DNA from 2 places in the Aneurinibacillus baijiui genome. Region 2 is predicted to be linked to the other one. Evidence: predicted binding sites of a transcription regulator. Region 2 holds the regulator's gene; the other holds the start of a gene.
The links. The regulator CtsR, encoded in region 2, represses protease genes until heat stress. The targets are predictions, from matches to a motif close to ATGGTCAATAAAGGTCAAACA.
Positions count from the first base shown of each region.

Region 1 (5,142 bases), on a different contig from region 2:
AAAAAGCAGCTCAACTTAAACTCTTTGTTCGTAGGTTCATCTGTATAGTTTAGAAGGACGTCTTGGACAAAGATTCTCGATCACAGTTTAGTAAAGACAAATTGTGTTAATCATTCCATCATTGTGTATATACTAGAGGAAAGAGAATCCTGTTGGGAGGTACATAATGAGCGCAACCCATGAAAACGGAAATCCGAATCGCCTGATCCATGAAAAGTCACCTTACTTACTGCAGCACGCCTACAACCCGGTTGATTGGTATCCATGGGGAGAAGAGGCGTTTGAAAAAGCGCATAAAGAAAATAAGCCAATCTTTCTTTCGATAGGCTATTCAACGTGCCACTGGTGCCACGTCATGGAACGAGAAAGCTTTGAGGATCAGGAAGTTGCCAATCTTCTCAATGAACAGTACATCCCCATTAAAGTAGATCGTGAAGAGCGTCCCGACATTGATCAAATCTACATGACAGTCTGCCAAGCTTTAACTGGACAAGGCGGGTGGCCGCTCACCGTTATTATGACACCGAACAAGGAACCGTTCTTCGCAGGCACCTACTTCCCAAAGGAAAGCCGACACGGCCGGCCGGGCCTGATGGATGTACTTAAGCAAATTCGCGGAAAATGGGATGAGGACCGGGAGCGGGTATCGAGCACTGGACAGAAAATTGTTCAGGCCTTGCAGGAACATGCGATTAGCACAAGAGGCAGCGGAGAATTAACCGAAAAAACGCTCACAGAAGCATATAAGCAGTATGAAAGCACGTTCGATTCCCGATATGGCGGATTTGGACAGGCGCCAAAGTTCCCATCGCCGCATAACCTGTCATTCCTTCTGCGGCATTGGAAGCTGAGCGGTGAAGCAAAAGCGCTGGACATGGTGACAAAGACACTAGATGGGATGCGCCGGGGCGGCATGTATGATCATATCGGATTTGGCTTTGCGAGGTATTCGGTCGATCAGCAATGGCTTGTGCCGCATTTTGAGAAGATGCTGTATGACAATGCGCTGCTGGCGCTGATCTACCTGGATGCATACCAGGCGACCGGAGAAGAGGAGTATGCGGAGGTAGCTCGGCAGATTTTTACGTATGTGCTGCGGGATATGACGGATGCGGAAGGCGGCTTCTATTCGGCGGAAGATGCGGATTCAGAAGGGGAAGAGGGCAAGTTCTATGTATGGCGGCCGGAAGAAGTACATGCCATTCTTGGTGAAGAAGACGGCGCCCGTTTCAACCGTATCTATGACATCATGGATTACGGCAATTTTGAACATAGCACCAGCATTCCGAACCTTGTCCATAAATCACTTGCCGAAGCGGTACAGGGAGAAGGCATGACGCATGGCGAACTGAAATCGTTTATCGAAAAGTGCCGAGGAAAATTATTTGACGCACGGGAGAAGCGCATCCATCCGCATAAGGATGATAAGATCCTTACCGCCTGGAATGGACTGATGATCGCCGCTTTGGCGCGCGGTGCGGTCGTGCTTGATGAGTCGATGTATACGGAAGCGGCCGCGAAGGCCACCCAGTTCATACAAAACAAGCTGCAGCGGACAGATGGACGCTTGATGGCGAGGTACCGGGACGGCGATACTGCGTTCCTCGGTTATTTGGATGATTATGCGTTTATGATCTGGGGCTTGCTTGAACTGTATGAAGCGACCTTTGAGCTGGATTATCTGGCTTATGCGTTGGAGCTGCAGCAGCGTCAGATCGAATTGTTTTGGGATGAGACAGACGGTGCGTTTTATTTTTATGGAAGCGACAGTGAAGAGCTGTTTATGCGTCCGAAGGAGTTGTATGATGGCGCGATGCCGTCCGGCAATTCTGTAGCCGCATTGAATCTCCTTCGTCTCTCCCGTCTTACGGGTCAGGAGGAGATCGTACGTATGGCAGACGCGCATATGGAGGCGCTCGCAGGTGATGCGGCGCTTCATCCGCAGGCCCATGCGTACTTTATGTTGGCGGTGCAATTTTTATTTGGTCCGGCACAAGAAATCGTGATTGCGGCACCGAACCGAGAAGCGGCCGAGAAGATGGTCCGAGAAGTACGGAACCATTACATGCCAAACGCTGTCGTATCCGTAGTAACAGACGAGATACGAGAAAAAGCTCGCTCACTTGCACCGATGTTGGCGGATAAGACCGTACAGGATGGTCGGGCCACTGCATACGTATGTGAGAATTTTGCCTGCCAGGCGCCTGTGACAAGCGTAGAAGAGTTGCGGCAGCAGCTACAAAAAACGGACGTAAAATAAGAAAAGCGGGGAGATGCCTGTATGGCGGCTCTCCGCTTTTTTGCTGCCTTACATCCATAAGAAAATGGACTGCGGACAAGTGGTAGCAGGATGAACCCCATTAACAAACGTGAAATAACAGAATAGTATGAGTATATTTTTATTTATTTTTCTATTGAAAGTCAGATAAGGTCAAAGTATAATGATAATAGATCAAAGAAAGTCAAAGTCAAAATGACGATAAATAGAGGAGGTATGATGTATGCTTTGTCAACGATGCCACCAAAAACAAGCAAATGTATTCTTGAACATTCAACAACAACAGCATGTGCATAAGTTATACCTGTGCCATGAGTGCTATACAAAACTCGGAAGTAAAGCAGGAACAGGGATGCCATCAGGTGTATTCCCGAACGTTTCTGGATTTGATCAATTCTTCAAAGGTCAAGGAATGCCGGAAGATCCGTCCATGACCCAAGGAAATCTGAAGTCGCAATCCCATGGACAGGACGGTGGAATTCTCGATGATGTAGGACGCAATGTCAGCGATGCGGCAAAAGCTGGACTTATCGACCCGGTGATTGGCCGTGATGAAGAGATTGAGCGCGTTATTGAAATTCTTAACCGCCGCAATAAGAACAATCCGGTATTGATTGGAGAACCGGGTGTTGGGAAGACCGCGATTGCAGAAGGCTTGGCATTAAAAATCGCGGAAGGACAAGTCCCTGCTAAGTTGAAGGGAAAAGTGGTCTACCTGCTGGATGTGGCTTCCCTTGTCGCAGGTACCGGCATCCGCGGCCAATTTGAAGAGAAGATGAAGCAGATTATTGCAGAGTTGCAAGGTCGAAAGAATGTCATCTTGTTTATCGACGAAATTCATCTGCTGGTCGGTGCGGGGTCAGCCGAAGGCTCCATGGATGCAGGCAACATACTAAAACCTGCGCTCGCCCGCGGAGAACTGCAGGTAATCGGAGCCACGACGCTCAAAGAATATCGAACCATCGAAAAAGACGCCGCGCTTGAGCGCCGGTTCCAGCCGGTGATGGTCAAGGAGCCGACCGTAGAGGAAGCGCTGCAGATTCTACAGGGTCTGCGCGTAAAATATGAGTCCTATCATCAAGTGTCCTACTCTGATGAAGTGATCCGTGCCTGCGTGGAACTGTCACATCGTTATATTCAGGACCGCTTCCTGCCGGATAAAGCAATAGATCTGCTTGATGAAGCAGGCTCAAAAGTGAATCTTCGCACCTCAGGAAAGACGACAGAAGAGATGCGGGCGCGACTTGCGCAAGTGAGCGAGGAGAAGAAGGAAGCGACAGCCAAAGAGGAGTATGAACGCGCTGCTCGTCTGCGGGATGAAGAGAACCATCTGCTGGCGCAGCTTGATGAGATGGAGGACAATAAGCAGCAAGCGGCTGTGACAGTAGAAGACATTCAGGCAATCATTGAACGTAAGACAGGCATTCCTGTGAAGAAGCTGCAGAGCGATGAGCAGCAAAAAATGAAGCATCTGGCGCAAAAGCTAGAGAGCAAAGTCATCGGCCAGTCTCACGCGGTTAGCCAGGTGGCAAAAGCGATCCGCCGCAGCCGTGCCGGATTGAAGCCGAAAAATCGCCCGATTGCCTCTTTCCTGTTTGTCGGACCAACCGGTGTTGGTAAAACAGAGCTGACAAAGGTCCTTGCAGAAGAGTTGTTCGGTACGAAAGAGTCCATGATTCGGCTTGATATGAGTGAATATATGGAGAAGCATTCCGTTTCCAAACTAATTGGTTCTCCTCCGGGTTATGTGGGTCACGAGGAAGCGGGACAACTGACTGAGCGTGTCCGCCGCAACCCATACAGCATTATTCTGCTCGATGAGATTGAGAAGGCGCACCCGGATGTGCAGAATATGTTCCTGCAAATCCTTGAGGATGGACGCTTAACCGATAGTCAGGGACGCACCGTAGCCTTTAAAGACACAGTCATTATTGCCACAAGCAATGCAGGTGTAACAGAGAAGAAGATTACGGTAGGATTTGGCGCAGAGAACGCACCGCAGGAGACTGACGTCATGGCTTCTCTTGCATCGTATTTCCGACCTGAATTTCTGAACCGGTTCGATGGCGTGGTTTCCTTCCGTCAGCTCGGCAAAGAGGATTTACTGCACATTGTTGATTTGATGCTGCAAGATGTCGTAATGAATTTGAAAGAGCAGGGAATGGACATCACCGTAACAGAAGAGGCAAAGGAAAAGTTGGCTGAACTCGGCTATGATCCGTCCTTTGGTGCTCGGCCGCTGCGTCGAATGATCCAGCAGTACGTAGAAGATGGTATCGCAGATGTGGTGATTGAGGAAGAGGATGTCAAGCACATCTCTGTAGATGTGGAGCAGGATGCGATTTGCGTGAAGAAGAGAACGTTATAACGAAAACAAGCAGGAGTCGGGCAGATTTTGTTCGGCTTCTGCTTGTTTTTTTGTCGTTTGCCATGTGGATGCTATATCCTTTGTAGTATTTTATGGAGGAAATGGCAATAAATTAATGATTATGCATTACATGGACTGAATCGAAAGATATAATGAAAAGAGTAGGGGTTTAGATTGATTTTCATTATCATCAGAGAGAAGAAAGGAAATGGAATGTTTGAGAAAAAAAAGAAACCATCTTATATTATAGAATCTTGGGAGAGATGCCGGAAGGTGGAAGCACATGCTAGAACCGTTTGTTTTTCTCCAATGATGAGCCGCGCAGAATTGACAAGGAAACAAGCGGAATATGAGGAAATCCTGTCTGTGGTTCAGCAGTTTTTCCAACAGATGACACATATGCTACAAGATGCACCTATTCTTTTCATCGTTACTGATGAAAGAGGTTTTATTCTTCATATTGAAGGAGATCAAGCCATTCAATCATTGATTTCCA
Region 1 covers NZ_JBFTXJ020000018.1:54,803-59,944, reverse strand. Annotated here, with positions in the region: gene AB3351_RS21705 (thioredoxin domain-containing protein) at 167-2,260, shown strand; gene AB3351_RS21700 (ATP-dependent Clp protease ATP-binding subunit) at 2,502-4,646, shown strand; gene AB3351_RS21695 (putative bifunctional diguanylate cyclase/phosphodiesterase) at 4,920-5,142, shown strand, end outside.
Region 1: the regulator CtsR is predicted to act here: its motif matches at 2,418-2,438, upstream of AB3351_RS21700 (ATP-dependent Clp protease ATP-binding subunit).

Region 2 (5,142 bases):
GCTGCTTGCTCTTACCCCATTATTTGGAATTCTTGGTTACGTGATTGTGAAAGGCCTCCCAGCCTTAAGCCTATCGTTTTTCACACAACTTCCGGCTCCTCCGGGCGAGATCGGGGGCGGAATGGCAAATGGGATACTCGGAACCTTTACACTGATCGGTATTGCCTCAGCAATTGGCGTACCGGTAGGTTTAATGGCCGGGATCTTCTTATCCGAGTATGGCCGCAATCGTTTTGGCAAGCTTGTATCGTTTTTAACAGATATTATGCTCGGCGTGCCGTCCATTGTTGTTGGTATCGTTGTATATGCCTTGGTCGTTCTTTCAATGGGTGGATTCTCCGCCTATGCTGGCGGTGTGGCGCTCGCCTTTATTATGATTCCTGCGGTAACCCGCACAACGGAAGAGATGCTGAAGCTGGTACCGAACCATATTCGTGAAGCTGGACTTGCGCTTGGTATTCCGAAATGGCGGGTGATTATGCTCATTATCCTGCCGACTGCGCTCCGCGGAATCATTACGGGTATTATGCTTGCGGTCGCCCGCGTCTCAGGAGAAACGGCTCCGCTGCTCTTTACGGCATTCGGAAATATGTATTGGAACCAATCGCTCAATGAACCGATTGCCTCGATGCCGGTACTGGTGTTCAATTACGCCATTTCCCCATATAAAGAATGGCAGGCGCAGGCATGGGCCGGAGCGTTAACGCTGATTCTAATTGTTCTTGTGTTGAATGTATCTGCGCGTCTAATTACGAGAAAGCGATAGAATATACGAGGTGGAGATCAATGATTGAGGCAAAAGGTTTGAACTTATGGTATGGAGATTTTCATGCGATTAAAGATATCAACATGTCGATTGAAAAGAATAAAGTAACGGCGTTCATCGGACCTTCCGGGTGCGGGAAGTCGACATTCCTGCGCGCCATTAATCGTATGCATGAAGTCATTGAAGGAGCCAGGGTAGAGGGTGAACTGTTGCTTGAGGGACAGAATATTTATAGCTCGGATAAGGATCCTGTTACCATTCGACAGCAGGTTGGTATGGTATTTCAGAAGCCCAACCCATTTCCGACCATGTCGATCTATGAGAATGTTGCAGCGGGACTAAGGATCAATGGTTTTAGAAATAAGAAGAAACTTGATGAAATTGTAGAGCGTTGCTTGATGCAGGCCGGTCTATGGAACGAAGTTAAAGATCGGTTAAACAAAAATGCCATGGGGTTATCCGGCGGACAGCAGCAGCGCTTGTGTATCGCCCGTACGCTGGCGGTAGAACCGGAAGTTGTATTGATGGACGAACCTACTTCAGCGCTAGATCCTATCTCCACGCAGAAAGTGGAAGAGTTACTTTTTGAATTGAAGAAGAAGTATACAATTATTATCGTCACGCATAATATGCAGCAGGCAGCACGCGTCTCCGATCACACCGCATTCTTCCTGCTTGGAGAAATGATTGAATTCGATCAGACAGAGACGATCTTTACCAATCCGCAGGATAAACGTACAGAAGACTATATTACCGGACGTTTCGGCTAGAAGAGGTGCGTTTCGGCACTGCTCAGTTCTTGTCTTTGAGTCCAACTCTTTTATTTGCTACAATAAATCTCGCTACGATGATGATGTAAGACACACTACTGCATAAAGGAGGATGACTAATGACAGAAGTGATAAAGTCTTCTGTAGGTACGATTGAGTTAGCAGTGTTTTTTGATATGGACGGTACCCTGCTCCAGACAGAGAATGTGGCGCTACCGGCCGCTGCGGATGCTTTTGAGCATTTGAAGCGGGAGGGATTGTATGAAGGAGAGGTACCGACACGCGAACAAATCCTAAATGTCTTCGGTATGACGGTGGAACAGATCTGGAATACGCTTATGCCTGGTGCTTCTGATGAAGTGAAAGAGAAGGCGAATACGCTGATGCTTGAATATGAGGTAGAGCGGCTGAAGCGTAAGGAAGGCAAGCTGTATGATCATGTAATACATGTGCTGGAGAATCTTACCCAACGAGGTATCCCGGTATTTGTCGTCAGCAATGGAGAAGAAGCATACATTGAAGCCGTAGTGGAGAACACGGGTCTTACTCATCTTTTTACTGATTTATACAGCGCAGGACGTTTTCAGACGAAGACGAAGAATGACCTTGTAGCAAAACTGCTTGCTGACTATCGTATTCAACATGCCGTTATGATCGGTGATCGCCACTCGGATGTTGAAGCAGGGAAGGTGAACGGTCTCTACACCATTGCTTGTGACTTCGGATTTGCTTCCGACGGAGAGCTGGATGAAGCGGACGAGTGTGTCACATCCTTCTCTCAAATTCTTTCGCTTGTAGATAAATATGCAAGAGACCTGAAGTGAAGTTTGCTTCAGGTTTTTTTGTTATAAACGCCAAAAAGAGGGTAGATAAGAATATAAATGAAAATTTAGGTCAAGAATAAAAAGTAGGAGCACCTTGCATTTTTACATAAGGATTATTATAATTAAAGTCAAAGAAAGTCAAAGTCAGAAGCCGGCGGGGAGGTGTGTACATGCGGAACATATCGGATATTATTGAACAGCATCTGAAGAAGATTCTTCAGCAGAGCAGCAGTGGAGCGGTAGAAATCCAGCGCAGCGAATTAGCTGATAAGTTCCAATGCGTGCCTTCACAGATTAACTATGTAATCAGCACCCGGTTTACGGTCGAGAAAGGCTATCTTGTAGAGAGCAAACGGGGCGGAGGCGGATATATTCGCATCCGTAAGGTCGAGATCATTGATCATAAGCGGTTCTATTCTATGCTTATGGAAGTGATCGGAGAGAGTATAACGTCAGCGGCCTGTGACAATATTATTGAAAGATTGCGAGAGGAAGGTATCATTTCACCTAAAGAAATGCAGATGATGAAAGCGGCGTGTGGAAAGGTCATCTCCAGCGTGCCGGTACCGATTCGCGATCAGCTCCGTGCGGACATTCTTCGAGCGATGTTAACCGCGATTTTCATTTATTAGCCATAGAATTATGTGTATTCGGGAGGGAAGTGCATATGATATGCCAAGAATGCCATCAGCGTCCGGCCACGCTGCACTTTACGAAAATCGTCAATGGTGAGAAAAACGAGTTTCACCTTTGCGAGGTGTGCGCGCAGGAGAAGGGCGACATGTTTTCTGGGGGTATGAACAACTTTTCCATTCACCATCTTTTATCAGGCCTGCTGAATCAGCAGTCGGAGCCAAGTATGAATGCGTTTAAGGTTCAGCAGGAGACTCCGCTGCGTTGTGATACGTGCGGACTAACCTATGCTCAGTTCAGCAAGAGCGGGCGTTTTGGGTGCAGCAATTGCTATAAAGCATTTGAAGAGAAGCTAGACCCTCTGTTTCGCCGCATACACGGTAATACCCATCATAGCGGGAAAGTGCCGGAGCGTTCGGGCGGTACAATCAAGCTCAAAAAAGAAGTCTCTGAGCTAAAAGATGAGATGAGAACATACATTGAGCGCGAAGAATTCGAGGAGGCGGCAAAGGTTCGGGACCGAATCCGCGAATTAGAACAGCAAATCGCAGATTTGTAGGAGGGAAAACGCATGTCTTTCCAGAAGTTTATATCAAACGCAGTAAGCGAATGGATGAATGGCGATGGGGCGGATGCCGATATTGCCATCAGCAGCCGCGTGCGGCTGGCGCGTAACCTGTGTGATCATCCGTTTCCATTGCTTGCCACCGACTCACAGCTTGAGCAGATTCTTGAACAGGTTGAGAAGGCGATGGAAGATGAAGCGTTTGCGACGAACGAGCGCTTTGAGATGATCCGGATGGATGCATTGACCAATCTTCAACGGCGTGTACTGATGGAGAAGCATTTGATCAGCCCGAATCTTCTTTCCGATTCAAGGAAGGGTGCTGTTATCTTAAGCGAAAATGAAGCCATCAGCATTATGGTTAATGAAGAAGATCATCTTCGTATCCAATGTCTGTTCTCCGGTCTACAGCTAAGAGAAGCCTGGGAGACGGCGGATCGCATTGATGATAGCTTCGAGAGGCATGTCAACTTTGCTTTTGATGAACGACGCGGGTTTCTTACCAGCTGCCCGACGAATGCAGGAACAGGTATACGCGCTTCGGTTATGCTTCACCTTCCGGGTCTTGTAATGACCCAGCAGATCAATCATATTTTATCTGCAATTAATCAGCTTGGCTTGGTGGTAAGAGGGCTTTACGGAGAGGGCAGTGAAGCTGTCGGAAATTTATTCCAGGTTTCCAATCAGGTGACACTCGGACAATCCGAGGAAGAAATTATTGAGAATCTTACAAGCGTAACCCGGCAGATTATTGAACGAGAACGTGCAGCCCGCCATAATCTATTGCAGAATCATCGCCTGCAACTAGAAAATAGAGTATGCCGCTCTTACGGTATTCTGACGAACGCACGCATCATCGAGTCCAAGGAAGCGGCTGAGCGTCTCTCTGACGTACGGCTTGGCATTGATCTTGAGATTATCAGGAGTGTGCCGCTGAGCGTGATGAACGAATTGATGGTCATGACGCAGCCAGGGTTTTTACAGCAATACGCGGGTCAGCAGTTGACCGCAGATTCCCGTGACGAACGCCGAGCACGGCTCATCCGAGAACGCTTGCAGTCAGCGATGGAATAATATCATACCCATTTTTTTAATTATACTTATGGAGGTGTTTGTTTTATGATGTTTGGTCGTTTTACGGAAAGAGCACAAAAAGTTTTGGCTCTTGCCCAGGAGGAAGCCGTTCGCTTAGGACATAAGAATATTGGTACGGAACATATCCTGCTTGGTCTGATCCGCGAAGGAGACGGCATTGCTGCAAAAGCGCTGCAGGCGTTAGGTCTCGGTTTAGATAAAATCCAGGGCGAGGTTGAATCGCTTATCGGCCGTGGCGGTGAGCAGCCAAGCAACATTAACTATACCCCAAGAGCGAAAAAAGTAATCGAACTTTCCATGGACGAAGCACGTAAATTAGGTCACACCTATGTAGGTACAGAACATATCCTGCTTGGTCTGATCCGTGAAGGAGAAGGCGTAGCAGCCCGCGTTCTGAATAACCTAGGTGTAAGCTTAAATAAAGCACGTCAGCAGGTATTGCAGCTGCTCGGCAGCAGCGAGGCCATGTCTTCGCACCAGCAAAGCTCA
Region 2 covers NZ_JBFTXJ020000022.1:6,812-11,953, forward strand. Annotated here, with positions in the region: gene pstA (phosphate ABC transporter permease PstA) at 1-766, shown strand, start outside; gene pstB (phosphate ABC transporter ATP-binding protein PstB) at 787-1,536, shown strand; gene AB3351_RS22740 (HAD family hydrolase) at 1,656-2,360, shown strand; gene AB3351_RS22745 (CtsR family transcriptional regulator) at 2,531-2,992, shown strand; gene AB3351_RS22750 (UvrB/UvrC motif-containing protein) at 3,028-3,552, shown strand; gene AB3351_RS22755 (protein arginine kinase) at 3,565-4,632, shown strand; gene clpC (ATP-dependent protease ATP-binding subunit ClpC) at 4,678-5,142, shown strand, end outside.